DNA from 2 places in the Paenibacillus sp. FSL L8-0663 genome. Region 1 is predicted to be linked to the other one. Evidence: riboswitches for the same ligand, from Rfam matches in the RefSeq annotation. Region 1 holds a riboswitch; the other holds the start of a gene.
The links. Region 1 has a riboswitch for ZMP and ZTP ahead of MKY75_RS22885 (TIGR01440 family protein). Riboswitches for the same ligand answer to the same signal wherever they lie in the genome.
Positions count from the first base shown of each region.

Region 1 (7,882 bases):
GTAGTCCGTACCACCACCGACAGATTGGATATCCAACTTGATGCCAGGGTGCGCTTTTTCATATTCTGCCTTCAGCTTATTTAGCGGTTCCGAAATCTCTACTTTGAATTGATAAATGTGTATCGTTTTCGTTTCACTCTGTTGAGCCTTCGTATTTCCGCAACCTGCAAGTGTACATGCGAGCAGCACCATCAAGGAGATGACAAGCAACGCTGTTCTTTTCATCGGATATCCCTCCCTTCAGCCTTTGACCGCACCGGCTGCAATGCCAGAAACGATGTATTTTTGCATCACCAGAAAAAACACAACAATTGGCGTGATCCCCAACACCAGTGCTGGCAGCGCCAAGTCCCATTGCTTGGTGTACTGACCAAACAACATATAGGTTGCAATCGGAATGGTGCGCAGCTCAGGATCATTCAAAATGAGCGAAGGCAACAGATAGTCATTCCATATCCATAAGGTATTCAAAATAAGCACAGTTACGAACATAGGCAGCAGGAGTGGACAAACGATGCGAAAGAACACCCCGTACCGGGATGAACCGTCCACCCTTGCCGCCTGCTCGATCTCAATAGGTACCGTTTTAATAAAGCCATGAAAAAGAAAAACGGATAAAGGCGCCCCAAAACCCAGGTAACATAGGATCAGTCCTGGTATACTGTTGTTTAAGCTCAATACGTTGGACACTTCCATAAGCGGCAACATAATCGATTGAAAGGGAACTACCATTGCTGCCACAAGTAAACCGAATAAAAACCGATTAAAAGGAGTGTCATGCCGAACCATCTGGTAAGCGGCCATCGAGCTGATGAGCAGCAAAAGCGCATTACTGACGATCGTGACAATCAGTGAATTCCCCAGTGCTGTGGGAAAGTTTATTTTATTCCAGGCGTTAGCATAGTTTTCAAAACGGAAGGTTGTCGGCCACGAAGCGGAATGGGCCAAAATGTCACCAAAGGATTTAACGGAGTTTACGAGCAAAAAATAGAATGGAACCAGAAAAATTAACCCGATCACAATAAGCAATATTTCAGCAACCCATGTGCCCAAACGGTAGTTTGACGTTTTTTCCATTACATTTCGACCTCCTTTTTCTTCGTGAGACGCACCTGAATGCTGGTAATGATCGCAACGACCACGAAGAAAATCATAGCCTTGGCAGTTCCCAATCCAAGTCGATTATTTGTAAACGCTTCATTATATATGTCCAACGCTACAGACTCTGTCGACTTGAAAGGTCCCCCCTTTGTGAGAGCCAAATTCAATTCAAATACTTTAAAGGACCAGGATATCGCCAGGAACAAGCAGACGGTCACCGCTGGCATAATAAGTGGCACTACAATATGACGCAAAATCTGTCTTCGGCCCGCGCCGTCAATTTGAGCCGATTCAATCAGGGCAGACGGGACATTATTTAACGAAGATATGTAAATAACCATGAGATAACCTGCATATTGCCATACAAACACAATGACAGTTCCCCAAAAAGCAGTTGGCCCATCACCCAGCCACGGCAGTTTAAAAAAGGAAAGCCCTGTTGCCTCCCCTACCGCAGAAAAGCCGCGTACAAATATAAATTGCCAGATGAAGCCGAGCAGCAAGCCGCCAATCATATTGGGCATAAAAAATACAGTTCGCAGTGCATTACGGGTACGCAACGGTTTGGTAAGTGCATAGGCTAGGAAAAAGCCAATCAGGTTCGTTAGAATGACACCACATACGGTAAACCGAACTGTAAACCAGAACGCATTACGGAAATCTGGATCATCCCTAAATATATGAACGTAATTCCCTAGCCCGAGCCATCGGATATTTTCAGATACTCCATCCCAGTTCGTCATGGAATAATACAGCCCCAGCAGGAACGGAATGACCATAATCAAGACGAAAAACAACGCCATCGGTCCCACAAATACGAGCTGCTGCAATAATTGCGCGGATTTTCTTTGACTCAATGTAATCACTCCTTTGTCGTAGATATAAAGGAAAGCGCACATAAACCTTTACTGTAATCGCTTATTACCCAAAAATGTAAGTTTCGAGTCGTTTGGAAGCAAAAAAAGGCTGCTCTCCTCCGGCTTACGGAAGGAAAACAGCCTATAACATAAAGATTATGAATGTCGATGAATTAGTATTGAGTTCCTGAATAAATCGGGAACTTATCTGTTAACTCGCCAACCGCTTGGCTTGCTTTGGACAATACAGTATCATCTTTCGGGTTTTTAAGGGTTTCAGCAATGATTTTACCGATTTTGACCATAGCCTCTTCATCCATCCCACGAGATGTTGCAGCAGGTGTACCAATACGAATCCCGCTTGTTACGAATGGACTGGTCGGATCAAAAGGAATCGCATTTTTATTGACCGTGATGCCCACGGAATCCAATACATGCTCCGCTTCTTTACCTGTGATATTCAAATTGCGCGTATCCAACAGCATCAGATGGTTATCCGTACCACCGGATACAATGTTAATGCCCTCAGCCAACAGTGTTTCAGCCAGCACCTGTGCGTTGCGGACTACATTTTGCGCATAGGTTTTGAACGATGGCTGGAGCGCTTCACCCAAAGCAACCGCTTTGGACGCGATCACATGCATCAGTGGCCCCCCTTGAGTACCAGGGAAAATAGCTTTATCAATCGCTTGCGCCCATGCTTTGCGAGTCAGAATCAGACCCCCACGCGGACCACGCAGCGTTTTGTGTGTCGTTGTTGTTACAAATTGGGCATGCGGAACTGGACTTGGGTGAATTCCCGCTGCCACAAGACCTGCGATATGTGCCATATCCACCATGAACAAAGCACCTACATCATTGGCAATGGAAGCAAAAGCTTCAAAATCAATAGTACGCGGATATGCACTCGCGCCAGCTACAATCAGACGAGGGCGGTGCTTGAAGGCTGCCTTGCGCACTTCATCGTAGTCGATGCGGAAGTTGTCTTCGCGGACACCATAGGCAGCAAAGTTATACAACAAGCCGGAAGCGTTAACCGGACTTCCGTGTGTTAAATGGCCACCATGCGCCAGATTCATACCCAGTACAGTATCTCCAGGTTTGAGAGCTGCCAGATACACCGCCATGTTGGCTTGTGCTCCAGAGTGAGGCTGCACGTTAGCATGCTCAGCGCCGAACAGTTCTTTTGCTCGGTCACGTGCGATGTCTTCAACGATATCTACATGCTCACAGCCACCATAGTAGCGTTTGTTTGGGTAACCTTCAGCATATTTATTCGTCAGCACGGAGCCCATGGCTTCCATTACTGCTTCACTGACAATGTTCTCGGATGCGATTAGCTCGATATTGTGGCGTTGTCGTTTCAGTTCAAGTCCCATTGCTTCCATCACTGCTGGGTCACTTTTACGCAGGTGTTCCATCATGATTGATTACTCCCTCTCCATAGTCAATTGTTGGGTATACAAGCTAACGCCTGCTCCTCTGTTGGGTACCTCATCATCATTGCAAAAACGATTAGTACAAACATGCCGCCATGCCAAATGCTAATCGCAGTTTCCGCCGACTTCTTGCTCCAGACTGTACACCGCCCGTTGTCCGCCAATAAGTGGAGGACGGGTGAACGCCGCTGTCACACGTGCTTCGCCAATCCAGCGAAGGCTTGGGCGAAACGGAACAGCAATCGGTCGCAGATGCATGCCAATCAGCGTTTCGCCGATGTCTATCCCGGCATGAGCCTGCACGTTCGCCGCCAAACACGCGTCGCTCATAGAACGATAGGCGACGGTAGCCATAGAGCCTCCTGCTGTACGAACAGGAACAGCCGCAACCTCCATCAGTCCCAGTCGCTCCAGTACAGCCCGTTCAACGACCAACGCTCGGTTCAAATGCTCACAGCATTGAAACGCTACATCAAAGCCATACTGCCTGCGAACGGACTCTACTCCAGATAACAGTTGTTGAGCCACATCGAGCGCTCCCGCCGTGCCAATTCGACTTCCAGCCACTTCACTTGTGCTAACGCCGATAACCAGCAGGCGACCAGCCCTGAGACTGGCTGCTTCTGCGATTTCCCGCACAACAGAAGTGGTCTGTGCTTCTAGCGAAATCTCATGATCCAATTGTCCCACCATTGGAACCTCCTTTGGTTGAACAGCCTCTCAGAGACTAGGCACGGTCTCATGCCCCAAGTTCAACACACTCTCTCCTGATCACAATCTCACTATATTATAGCCGATGTTTCAGATTTCGAGCAGAAAAAATGGAAGAACCTTTGAAGGAATCAACCCTCAGCTAAACATCTGGCATAACTTGTATATGAAAAAAGAGCAGTCCACACCTATGTGGAATTGCTCTTTTGCCCAGGCGACCGGCCGTATATCCGATGCTCCATCGTGGTTAATCCCACTTTTGTCGCCAGTTACATCGGATTCTCATTTTTCCACCTTATCTTAACGGATTAACCGTCGAAAATCAACAGATTCCGTACAAAATAGATGAGTAAGAGCGATTTTATTCGGAAGAGGCCTTTAGCTTGTCCAGCAGCTTATGCAGCGCCGTGCGGATTTCCGCAGCTGTGACATCGTAGTCTTCTCGTGAACCGCCAAACGGATCTGAAATATCAAAGCCCGGAATCCGTTGGTGTAATTCAATCATTCGTTCACGCTCCTGCGCCGATAGCTCTTGTCCAAGTGAAGCCATCAACTGCTGTGAAGCATATAAACCGTCCAACTCCTGTACATCATTCAACACCGCATCCCGGTTCTCCACATATTCCTTAAGCGTAAATACTTTGCCCGCCGTTTGGGGAAAGCGCTGAATTACGTGCTGTTTATGTCCTTGCGTCAAGGTTAAGATCAGATGTGCCCACCCGGCAAGCCCGTCGCTCAAAGGGGTTGAAGTGATCTGATCGGATATATCGTGATCACGTAGAACCGCCTCTGCATGTCGGGATATCGGCGTGCCTTCCATCGCTGCCACTCCCGCAGAACGCACTTCCAGTTCTAGTCCATGCTCAGCAGCCAACTTACGCAGCATCCCTTCAGCCATTGGACTACGACAGGTATTCCCAGTGCATACAAATAAGATATTCTTCAACGTTTTCACCCCCCGTATGTTAAAAAATATATAAACAGAGGATTACTATAATCCTAATCCCTTACTTTAACCCTGCACTTATTTTACACTGTCTGCGCTAAAATCAAAACATAAACATAAAGCCGAATGCCAGCAAAATGGCACCGCCCACTGCTTCCCCGTAATCTCCTAGATTGCGGCTGACCTTGCGACCCAGCAGCAGGCCCAACATCGCCATTGCTCCCCCGCAAAAACCAAATGCCAGAACAGACAGCACCAGATCACTCTGGAACATCCCCAGTGACACTCCTACAGAAAATGAATCCACGCTCACCCCAAGTGCAAACAGCAAAAGACCTAAAGGCGAACGATGATCCAATACCTGTACGCCGTCCCCTTTGAAGGAATTATACACCATATGCCCGCCTAAAAGGATGAGTAGCCCCCCTGCGAAGTAGGTCGTCACATGACCTAATAAAGAACTCATATAATGGCCTGTGAAAATTCCCAGCAATGGCATCAGAATGTGAAAAAAGCCAATAACAGTGCTGATGCGCAGCACGTCTCGCAGGCGTATCCCCTTCATGCCGATCCCTACGCCCAGCGATAACGCATCCATTCCTAGCGCTACCGCCATGATCAGAATCGTTACAACCTGCCCGGCATGGGCAGAGGCTGCCAGCATACTCCATCCCTCCATTATCCGTCTGTTCTTGTACACGTTATGCGGACAAGAGGCAAATCAGTACAAGCATGCACTGAAAGTACCCAATACCGAGACGAGGAGGGAGGAAAATTTAATATAAGAGGCTCTGATTCGACAGAAGCTACAGGCGGACGATTCGGTGACCTGCCGCTTTAAGCAGGCGGTTCATAACGGCGTCGCCCAATCCTTTCGGCGGACAGGATTCCGCCAAAATGTAGGTGACGCCGTCCTCGTCGCAGCGGCGCAGCACGCCGTATAGGCGCTGCGCTGCCTCATGGAGCGCGTCCAGCTTGCCTAGCGTGTAGACGCGTTCTCCGGCGTAGCCGGCGGTATGCTCGTCGAACGCGAGCACTGCTGTGCGCTCTCCGCTGGCGGAAGCCTCCGCCAGCGCGGCGCGAATCCAGCCCGTCACCTCAACGGACGACGGGCCTTGTACCACGCTCAAGCGGCCTCGCGGCGCGTAGTGTGTGTACTTCATGCCCGGCGAGCGCGGCGCCGGGCTGTCGGCATCCTCCCCGGGCGTAGCGGCCAGCGCCGGGTCCAGCACGACGGCGCGAGCAACTGCAGCGAGCTGCTCAGCCGTCACGCCGCCGGGGCGCAGGATGGTGACCGTTCCGTCGTCAGCCGCCTGCACCACCGTGGACTCCAGCCCCACACCTGTGGGGCCTCCGTCTAAAATGCCGCCGATGCGGCCCTCCAGATCCTCCCGCACATGCTGTGCAAGAGTGGGACTGGGTCTTCCCGAACGATTGGCGCTTGGCGCAGCCAACGGACAACCCGCTTCAGCGATCAAGCGCAGCGCTATCGGATGATCTGGCATGCGCACACCAACCGTGTCCAGCCCGGCCGTTACACGCGATGACAGTGCCTGCGGTACCACTGGCAATACGAGAGTCAGCGGTCCCGGCCAGAACATATTCATCAGCGCCCGGGCTGTATCGTTTATTTCTGCTACCATACCCTCTAATTGATCAGCATCAGAAACATGTACAATGAGCGGGTTATCGGAAGGGCGTCCTTTGGCAGCGAATACCGCCTCCACCGCTTTTGTACTACGAGCATCGGCTCCCAGTCCGTACACGGTCTCTGTAGGAAAGGCTACCGTCTCTCCAGCTTGGAGGAGTACAGCAGCCTCGCGTATGCCTTTTTCCGCCGCGATCCGAGTCTGTTCAGCCGAAGTTTCGTCAGAAACACCCCCGTCAGTGTTGTTCACAGGAACCAAACATCTTACATCCCACCATTGGGTATGGGAAGACTTCAATGCCTGCTTCAGCTCGCAATTCCCCTGTTCGTCCAGCTTTTGCTCCGATTTTTCCTTTTGCACAAAATCTCCGCGCAAGTCTTGCATTTGATTCAATTTATCGCTCATATCAGATCATCCCATATCTTATTGTCGTATACAGGCCAGTGATTTCGCTTGATCCTATAAGGCTACTTTGAAAGATCAGTTTATTTGGCTCTGCCATGTGTATATCTATCGTAAGCTCCATTATAGCATATGGGGAAACTTACACTCCTCAACGTTTAGGCAAACAAGCCACTCACCCAGCTGCACAGTCCCGCAAGTGCATCCCACAGAAAAAAACGCACTTCCGGCTCCTTGTCAATGGTATTCGTCCGACTATCTCCATGATCCGTTTTTGCTGATACCGTTTGTGCCGCTGCTTCCCCACTGCCTGCATCAATAAAGCACAGCGGAGGAAACAGCACGCACCACCAATTTTGACCTTTTCCTTGCCCCAGCGTAACCCGTAGCGCTTCATAATTCCCTGCCGGGTAGACAAGACCACCGTACATTTTCGTCGGGAAAGGTACGCTCGCCAGTTCCACCTGATGATCATACGCAATGCCGCGACGAGCCAGTTCCGTACCTACCAAACGGTCAATTTCAGGTAAATGAGCATCAATCAATGATCTGGCTTGGTCTAAGCTTTGCGGGTTTTCCAACTCACTCACCCAAGCATTCATCTGCTGCACAATAGCGTCCCGTATTTCGCGTTTAACTAGCTGATCCTCCGGGCGATCCGAGTTGGCCAAAATACGCAGTCGAATGGAGTCGTGTGGAATCACCTCCAGCCCTGTTGTAGTCACTCCTGATGCTAAGGCTCCTCTTGTTCCCATGGTCATAGCAGCATCCGTCTTT
Region 1 is NZ_JBBOYM010000001.1:5,175,957-5,183,838, forward strand. Features, by position in the region: gene MKY75_RS22865 (ABC transporter substrate-binding protein) at 1-225, opposite strand, end outside; gene MKY75_RS22870 (carbohydrate ABC transporter permease) at 241-1,077, opposite strand; gene MKY75_RS22875 (carbohydrate ABC transporter permease) at 1,077-1,958, opposite strand; gene glyA (serine hydroxymethyltransferase) at 2,132-3,382, opposite strand; gene MKY75_RS22885 (TIGR01440 family protein) at 3,503-4,090, opposite strand; ZMP/ZTP riboswitch at 4,310-4,391, opposite strand; gene MKY75_RS22890 (low molecular weight protein arginine phosphatase) at 4,470-5,054, opposite strand; gene MKY75_RS22895 (manganese efflux pump MntP) at 5,158-5,718, opposite strand; gene MKY75_RS22900 (L-threonylcarbamoyladenylate synthase) at 5,861-7,108, opposite strand; gene spoIIR (stage II sporulation protein R) at 7,264-7,882, opposite strand, start outside.

Region 2 (7,882 bases), 4.2 Mb from region 1:
ACGGTTAAAGGGGATATTCAAATTCCTGCTAAGCCACAGCGTATTGTAACGGATTTTTACGGCGGAGAACTGCTGTCCGTGGGTGCTAACGTGGTGGGTGTGGAGCCGACTGCGTTTCAAAATCCTTTTCTGACCGATTTGCTGAAGGAAAAAGGAACCAAAGAGGTGGGTGATCCGACCAATTTGGAAAAGACGCTGGAACTCAAACCCGATCTGATCGTGGTTATGAAGGATACGAATTATGAGGCTTTGTCTAAAATTGCACCTACCCTGTACATTCCGTACGGCACGACGACTAATATTTATGATACGGTCAAGCTGTTCGGCGATATCACCGGGGAAAAGGAGAAGGCTGAGCAATTTATTGCTGCATTTGATAAAAAGGCCGCTGAAGGTCGCGCACGTCTTAAAGGTGTGATTGACGAAAAGGCAACTTTCGGTCTGTATGAGCTGACGGACAAGCATGCACTTTGGATCTTTGGCGACAATGCGGGTCGCGGTGGACAAGCCGTGTACAATGCGCTCAAACTGAACTTGCCAAAGAAAACAATGAACTCCAAGGAACAAACGGTACAGCTTTCGATGGAGGTATTGCCGCAGTATGACGCAGATTATATGTTCCTGACTACGTATGATCCCGAGAAAAAGGGTGACGCGCTCAAGCAACTGAAGTCGTCCGCTGTATGGGGGAATCTTCCTGCGGTGAAGAACAATAGAGTGTTCTTTAACGATTTTGATACGTATTATCGCTATGATCCAATCGCTATTACAGGACAGATTGATATGATCGTAGATATGCTGGTCGAAAGAGAAAAAGAGAATAAAGCTAAACAATAAGCAGATTCTGCGCTATAACAAATTGTTGAAATAGATAAGAGATCGCATATTATACACAGTATATAGCATTAAAAACCAGTCCAACATGAATCATGTTTGGACTGGTTTTTGATTTACTATTTTGTCGTAATTTCAATAGTATCTTCTTTTTGTATCCAATCTACCTTGGCCCCCAGCGTTTCGCTGATCAGCCTTAATGGAAGATAACCAATACCATTCACCATGAAGGGCGGATTGGTAAGCTTTACAGCCTTACCGTTCACTTTTGCTTGGCTGGTTTTGAAATTTATTTCTAGAAAGACAGGGTGATCTTCTGCCTTGGACTGATCTATTTTTGCTATTTTGCTGTTGAAGTCATAAGCGATCTCGGCCCCCAGTTTATCAAAAACAGAACGAAGGGGAATAAACGCTTGCCCGTTGCGGGTAATGACACCATTACTCAGAGAGACAGGCGAACCATTGAGACGGACAAGAATCGGTTTTTGTACAGGAACTGGTGAACTATACAGAAACTCATAGTCTCCTATACCTAGCTGCGCGTGTTTGTTGACACCCCAGCCCCATAAGGCCCCATCTGCTTTTTGCATGATTACGTGCCGTGGACCTGCTTTGATACTTTGAATATTTTTAGCAAGCAATGTAAAGGGGGCGTTGGATGGTAACTTTTCACCATCTAGAGACGCAACATATACATTCCCAGCTGTGGTGAGGGCGAGTATGGAGCGTTCGGCGAAAAAGGCGTCTTTAACATCTTTTACTCCTGATAATAGCACAGGGGTATTTTCATTGTGATAGGTTGTATTATCTGAGTAACCTGTGACCGTTTCACCCCAGAACCATAACCGTCCTTGTCGATCAATCGCGAGATTGGAACTTCCATTGGTCTTAATTATTTTGATGTCCGATAAGGCTTGAATCTGCGATACGGATAAAGTTTCGGACGGAGTTACATTTTTATCAAATTCTTTGGGCCATGTCCATACAGTACCGTCTTTCTTTAAGGCTATGTTTTTGGAGATAGCAGTAATATCCTTTAATGACGGAACAAGCTCGAAGCCCTGCAAGGACCTTGTATTTTTCCATACACTTCCGTCCTTCTTCAAGAAGATCCAGCGTTCCTCATATTGCGGTCTTTTTTCATAGTAACTATCCAATTCTGTAACATTTTCGATGCCGGATAGGGTTTGAAAAGGAGCAAAGTTGCCACCATTTTCGATTCGATCAGCGGATAATACGGTTCCTTCGGCGTTTAGGGCGAGCACATGATCATTCATAATACGCACGTTTATGATGTTTGGTAGTCCTTCCAGAGAAATGAATTTCACGGATTCAGAAATGTTGTTTCTTGGCACATACCAGGCGGAATGATCTTGTAAGGTAAATATCAGATCGCCTTCCTGGATTATATTCGAAAATGTTCTTACAACGTTTGGCTTATCCTCTACACGAGTCGGTACGGATTGATTATAGCCCCATAACCACAAGCTTCCATCGGATTGAATCAGACTCCCGGAATCATAGGAGCGAATACGGGACGCCGATTCATCACCGGCCGCCCATGCACTGGAGCTGAACAATAACAGCGCGATCATACTGATTAACAGAGTACGTCTTTTCATGCGTTTTTCCTCATTTCTTCATCAATGTATATAAGGTTAAATAACGCCTTGGGGGATATCTCCTTATCAATAGACGAAGAATATATAGAAAAGTTTTCCACAAATCGTTGGATTCCAATAAAATAGCCTCCAAACCCACGAGCAGAGGCGGGTTTGAGAGGCTATTTTTGAGCATGGAAGCAGAATATGACTTGGGACGGGTTCTTCCAATGGTCAGCCCGTTATTCGGCTGCGCACCATCAATAAGGTTTGTTCTTTGATTTGTCCGATTTCACGGAGGAGTGCGGCTGTTTTAGCTTCGTAGGATTGTTTGACATCCAAATCTTTCAGCGAAGCAAGGTTAATGTCGACGGTAAGCAGGGCAGATTGAGCGGCGGCTTCGAACAGGATCGCGCCGATGCCAAGATCCGAAATCACATTTTTATTGGACACTTCCACAATGTTATAGGCTTGCGACAATCCGTCTCGGCATACTTCCAGCAGGCGCATGGGTACCTCAATGGCAGCGATCACCGCTGTCTGTAGGGAATGGGTACGATAGCGCTTTTCTTCGTCTGTTTCCTTGGGCAAACGCAGGGCAGTCATATACTGTTCAAAGGATTGGATGTCTGCGACCATTAATTCCTCACAATGTGTAGACAATCTTTCCATGCTGCTAATGACGTCCGTGATTTGTTCATGGATGTGCGCGTATTTTTCTCCTTGTGAAAGGTTGGCGGTCATGGAGGTCATAGCCGCGCCTAGTGCCGCAGCCAGTGCGGATACACTTCCTCCGCCAGGGGTAGGAGCTGCACTTGCAGCCTCTTTCAGAAAATGTCCGATGGAATGATTCCACGACAGTTCACTCATGAGTAAACCACCTCTCTGGAGTAGTGTTGCAGATGTATTGCTTTGAGCAGATTTTTGTACAAAATCGCAGTCGTTAAGGTGCCAACACCGCCGGGAACCGGAGAAATAGCATGTACTTTTTCCCCCACGTCTAAAGCGGCATCTCCCACTATTTTTCCCTCTAGCGTCTCATTAATTCCCGCATCTACCAAAATCAAACCGGGATGAACCATATCTTGCGTAATCACATCAGGGCATCCGACTGCCACGAAGGCAATGTCTGCATGGCTCAGATGCTCTGCAATATCACGCGTACCTGCATGACAGGCGGTAACGGTGGCGTTTTCTCTTTGCAACATGTGGAAAAGGGGAAGTCCCACTGTCTGTCCGATGCCCACGAGCGTGACATTTTTGCCTGCCAATGTGTGACCGTAATGCTTGAGCAGCTCGATACAGGCTTGAGGTGTTGCGGGATATAGTCCGGCGTCACCTGTTACAGTAGCCAGCTTGTTATCGGGTGTAATCCCATCAATATCCTTGTAGGGGGCAATGGATTGTTTAATAACGGAGGCGGAAAGATGTTGGGGAAGCGGCAGTTCCAGCATAATGCCATGTACATGGGATGCATCGTTCAGACTGCCGATCAGGTGCAGTAGCTCGGTTTCGCTAACATGACGATCAAACGTATGGAGATGAAATGAGATGCCCAGCTTCTCCGCTATTTTTTGCTTGGTCCGTGCATAGTATGCAGATGCCGGATCACCTTCTACCAATAGGGTTGCCAGATGGGGACGGTGTCCTTGCTGCTTCATTTCTTCTACCTGTGAACGGATCGTTGCATATACTTGCTCAGCTGCTTCTTTGGATTTCATGATAATAGCCATAGTCCGAGCCTCCTCTGAATTTATTGCATAATGGAATCAACAGGGTGTCATGGTCTTGTAAAACGAAAAAAAGTATTTGCACAAGGTCGTCAAGACAGACGAATCCTCTGCAAATACTTCTCCCAGGCGAACGGTACGCTTTTTTTGTATGCTCCCTCGTGGTTCATTCCACTGACTTCGCCAGTCACATACAGCGTTATTATACCTTATATTTTAACAAACAATCATCAGAAAAGAAACCCGCGAACATTTGGAAAACGGGTTATGTTACTTGTCTATATGACAAATGTCATATACACGAACTGACGTTTATGACTACAGCGCCTAGAGCGTTCTCCTTATACTGAGATTAGATCAACATGTACGCCTAACAGGATCAAGGTATAGGCGTCATCTTTAAGGAGGATCATAATGAGTATGACACAACTCCCATTAGCCCAATTGAAAAAAAATATGGCTCCCTACGAGAAAATAAACACGAAATCCAGCGTTCTGCAACTTATCAATACTTTGGGTCCACTGATCCTATTGTGGTATGCTGCTTATCTTAGCCTGTCGGTTTCGTACTGGCTGACGCTTCCCATTGCCATTGTTGCATCGGGGTTTGTGGTACGGACGTTTATTATTTTTCATGATTGTGGTCATCAATCCTTCTTCAAAAGCCGCAAGCTGAACGACATTGTGGGAACGATTACAGGTATTATTACGCTCTGCCCTTATCACCAATGGAAAAATAGTCACGCGATCCACCATGCAACCAGCAGTAATCTGGATAAAAGAGGCACAGGTGACATGTGGGTGCTTACGGTAGAAGAGTACACAGAGGCTTCCACATGGACACGGTTGGCCTATCGTATATACCGAAATCCTTGGGTTATGTTCGGACTAGGTCCGATCTATACTTTTTTGATTTCCTATCGCTTTAATATCAAGACAGCCAAACGCAAGGAAAAAATGAACACTCATGTGACGAATATATCCATCGTTGCATTGTATGCACTGTTGTGCTGGGCTATTGGATGGCAGGCCTTCCTTCTCGTACAGGCACCTATCTTTTTTGTATCCGGTATGTTGGGAATCTGGCTATTCTATGTACAACACCAATTTGAGGATTCTTATTTCGAGCACGATGAAGAGTGGAGTTATATTAATGCAGCCGTAGAAGGCAGTTCTTACTACAAGCTTCCTAAAGTATTGCAATGGATTACGGGCAATATCGGATTTCATCACGTTCATCACCTGAGTCCCAAAGTTCCAAATTATAATTTGGAAAAAGCACATGAAGCGACACCGTTACTTCAAAAGGCGACCACGATCACAGTGAGTAGCAGTCTGCAATCGTTGAAGTTCCGACTTTGGGATGAAAATACGAAAACCTTTTTGACCTTTAAACAAGTGAAGCCGCTCCTCAGCAAACGTGTTGCAGTTACGAAACCCATGCCTACACCTGTTGTAGGCACAGAAAGAAAATAACGTTGAACAAAACCTGGTATGATAAGATAAGGAATATAAGTCATGTGAAGTAGAAGAGGGTGGGCAGGATGCAAAAATGGTATCAGATCTTCCAAAGAAATACAGGGCTTAGCCCTTATGTTTGGGTCGTCTTTTATATCCTGCCCTTTTACTACTTTAGCTCTTCATCTACAGGTCATATTATTTTGGGTACTGCTATTATTTTGGTATTCTTTGCATGTTATGTACTGGCTTTTGTCTCAAAAGGCTGGCTCATATACTTTTGGACCAGTGTACAGATTGCCATATCGATTACCATGACACTGCTGTTCAGCTATATGTACTTTTCCATATTTATCGCCTATTTGATCGGTAATATTAAAAGTAAGGCTGCATTTACGACGCTGTATATTATTTTAATGGTTATTACGATTGGATTGATCAATTATGGTTTTGTTTCTCAGAATCCCGTTTTTATTAAACAGATTCCTTTTATCCTGCTCAATCTGATCGGTGTGATTCTCCTTCCGATTACGAATTTTAATCGCAACAAAAGCGATCGGCTCCAAGTTCAATTGGAGGATGCCAATAAGAAAATATCGGAATTGATTAAGCTGGAGGAACGGCAAAGAATTGCGCGTGACCTGCACGATACCTTAGGTCAGAAGTTGTCACTCATTGGGCTGAAGAGCGATTTGGCGGGCAAACTGATGGATCAGTACCCGGAGCGGGCGCATGTCGAAATTAACGATGTTCGTCTCACGGCAAGAAGCGCGTTAAAAGAGGTACGGGAAATGGTTACTCAAATGCGCGGTATGCGACTAGAGGATGAGCTGCTACGTATTCGGCAGATTTTAAAGGCTGCTCACATTGAATTAACTCTAGAGGGAGACCCGAAGCTGGAGCATACATCATTAATGAATGAAAATGTTCTTAGCATGTGTATGAAAGAAGCCGTAACCAATGTAGTGAAACACAGTGGAGCTACCGCTTGCTCCATCACGATTGAGCCGTCTCGTAAGGAATTAACTCTTCGGATTCAGGATAATGGAGTCGGTATTACGAGAGAAAATGGAACCCTTCGTGGAAACGGCCTGCAAGGTATGAAGGAAAGGCTCGAATTCGTGAACGGATGTATGGAGCTGCGTTCAGATCAGGGAACGACCTTGGTCATTAAAGTGCCCAATATCCCTGAAAAGCCGAACGAGGAGGTGGGGCCATGATTCGAATTGTCATTGCAGAAGACCAACGTATGCTGCTGGGTGCTCTAGCTTCTCTGCTAGACTTGGAAGAGGACATGAAAGTAGTCGGAAAAGCAAGCAACGGGGAAGAAGCTATAGAACTGGTGAAGCTGCATCAACCGGATATATGCATTATGGACATCGAAATGCCGATAAAGAGCGGATTGGATGCGGCTGAAGAACTCAAAGGCTTGAACTGCAAGATGCTGATTTTAACTACGTTTGCCCGCCCTGGGTATTTTGAACGAGCGATCAAGGCGGGGACACACGGTTATCTACTCAAGGACAGTCCCAGTGAAGAGCTGGCTTCCTCCATTCGCAGTATTATGGCAGGTCGGCGTATCTATGCTCCGGAACTGGTCGATGATGCTTATGCCGAAGTCAACCCGCTAACAGAGCGTGAAAAGACCGTCTTGGCGCTCATCGCTGACGGAAAGAACACGAAAGAGATTGCTGGTGAACTGTATTTAACGACAGGGACGGTGCGCAATTATATTTCAGTCATTCTCGATAAGTTGGGTGTCAGTAACCGGATCGAAGCGATTACACGTTTTAATGAAAAAGGTTGGTTTAAATGAGAAACAGAGACGCTATGAAGCAAAATATAGCGCTCTGTTTTTTTGTTTTATCCATAGATTTGGTATGCCTTTAGCGTACTACCTTGTGATACAATAGGATAGTTGTCCACAGGATGGACTGGAGTACAAGGAGGAGCAGAACCGCATGAAACAAGCCCCATTTATAGCCGTTGAAGGGCCCATCGGAGCAGGCAAAACGACGTTAGCTTCGATGCTTTCAACCGAGCTACATTGGCCGATAATCAAAGAGATTGTCGAGGAGAACCCATTTCTCGATAAATTTTATCAGAATATAGATGAGTGGAGTTTCCAGTTGGAAATGTTCTTCCTCTGCAATCGGTATAAGCAGTTGGAGGATACTGGTCTGCAATATATCGAGAAAGCTCAGCCTGTTATTTCTGATTATCATATCTACAAGAATTTGATTTTTGCTGAACGTACGC
Region 2 is NZ_JBBOYM010000001.1:972,994-980,875, forward strand. Features, by position in the region: gene MKY75_RS04345 (ABC transporter substrate-binding protein) at 1-837, shown strand, start outside; gene MKY75_RS04350 (stalk domain-containing protein) at 954-2,456, opposite strand; gene MKY75_RS04355 (cyclodeaminase/cyclohydrolase family protein) at 2,670-3,305, opposite strand; gene MKY75_RS04360 (bifunctional 5,10-methylenetetrahydrofolate dehydrogenase/5,10-methenyltetrahydrofolate cyclohydrolase) at 3,302-4,168, opposite strand; ZMP/ZTP riboswitch at 4,282-4,366, opposite strand; gene MKY75_RS04365 (fatty acid desaturase) at 4,580-5,641, shown strand; gene MKY75_RS04370 (sensor histidine kinase) at 5,710-6,843, shown strand; gene MKY75_RS04375 (response regulator transcription factor) at 6,840-7,439, shown strand; gene MKY75_RS04380 (deoxynucleoside kinase) at 7,585-7,882, shown strand, end outside.
Region 2: linked by a shared signal. The riboswitch ahead of MKY75_RS04360 (bifunctional 5,10-methylenetetrahydrofolate dehydrogenase/5,10-methenyltetrahydrofolate cyclohydrolase) and the one ahead of MKY75_RS22885 (TIGR01440 family protein) in region 1 are both predicted to bind ZMP and ZTP.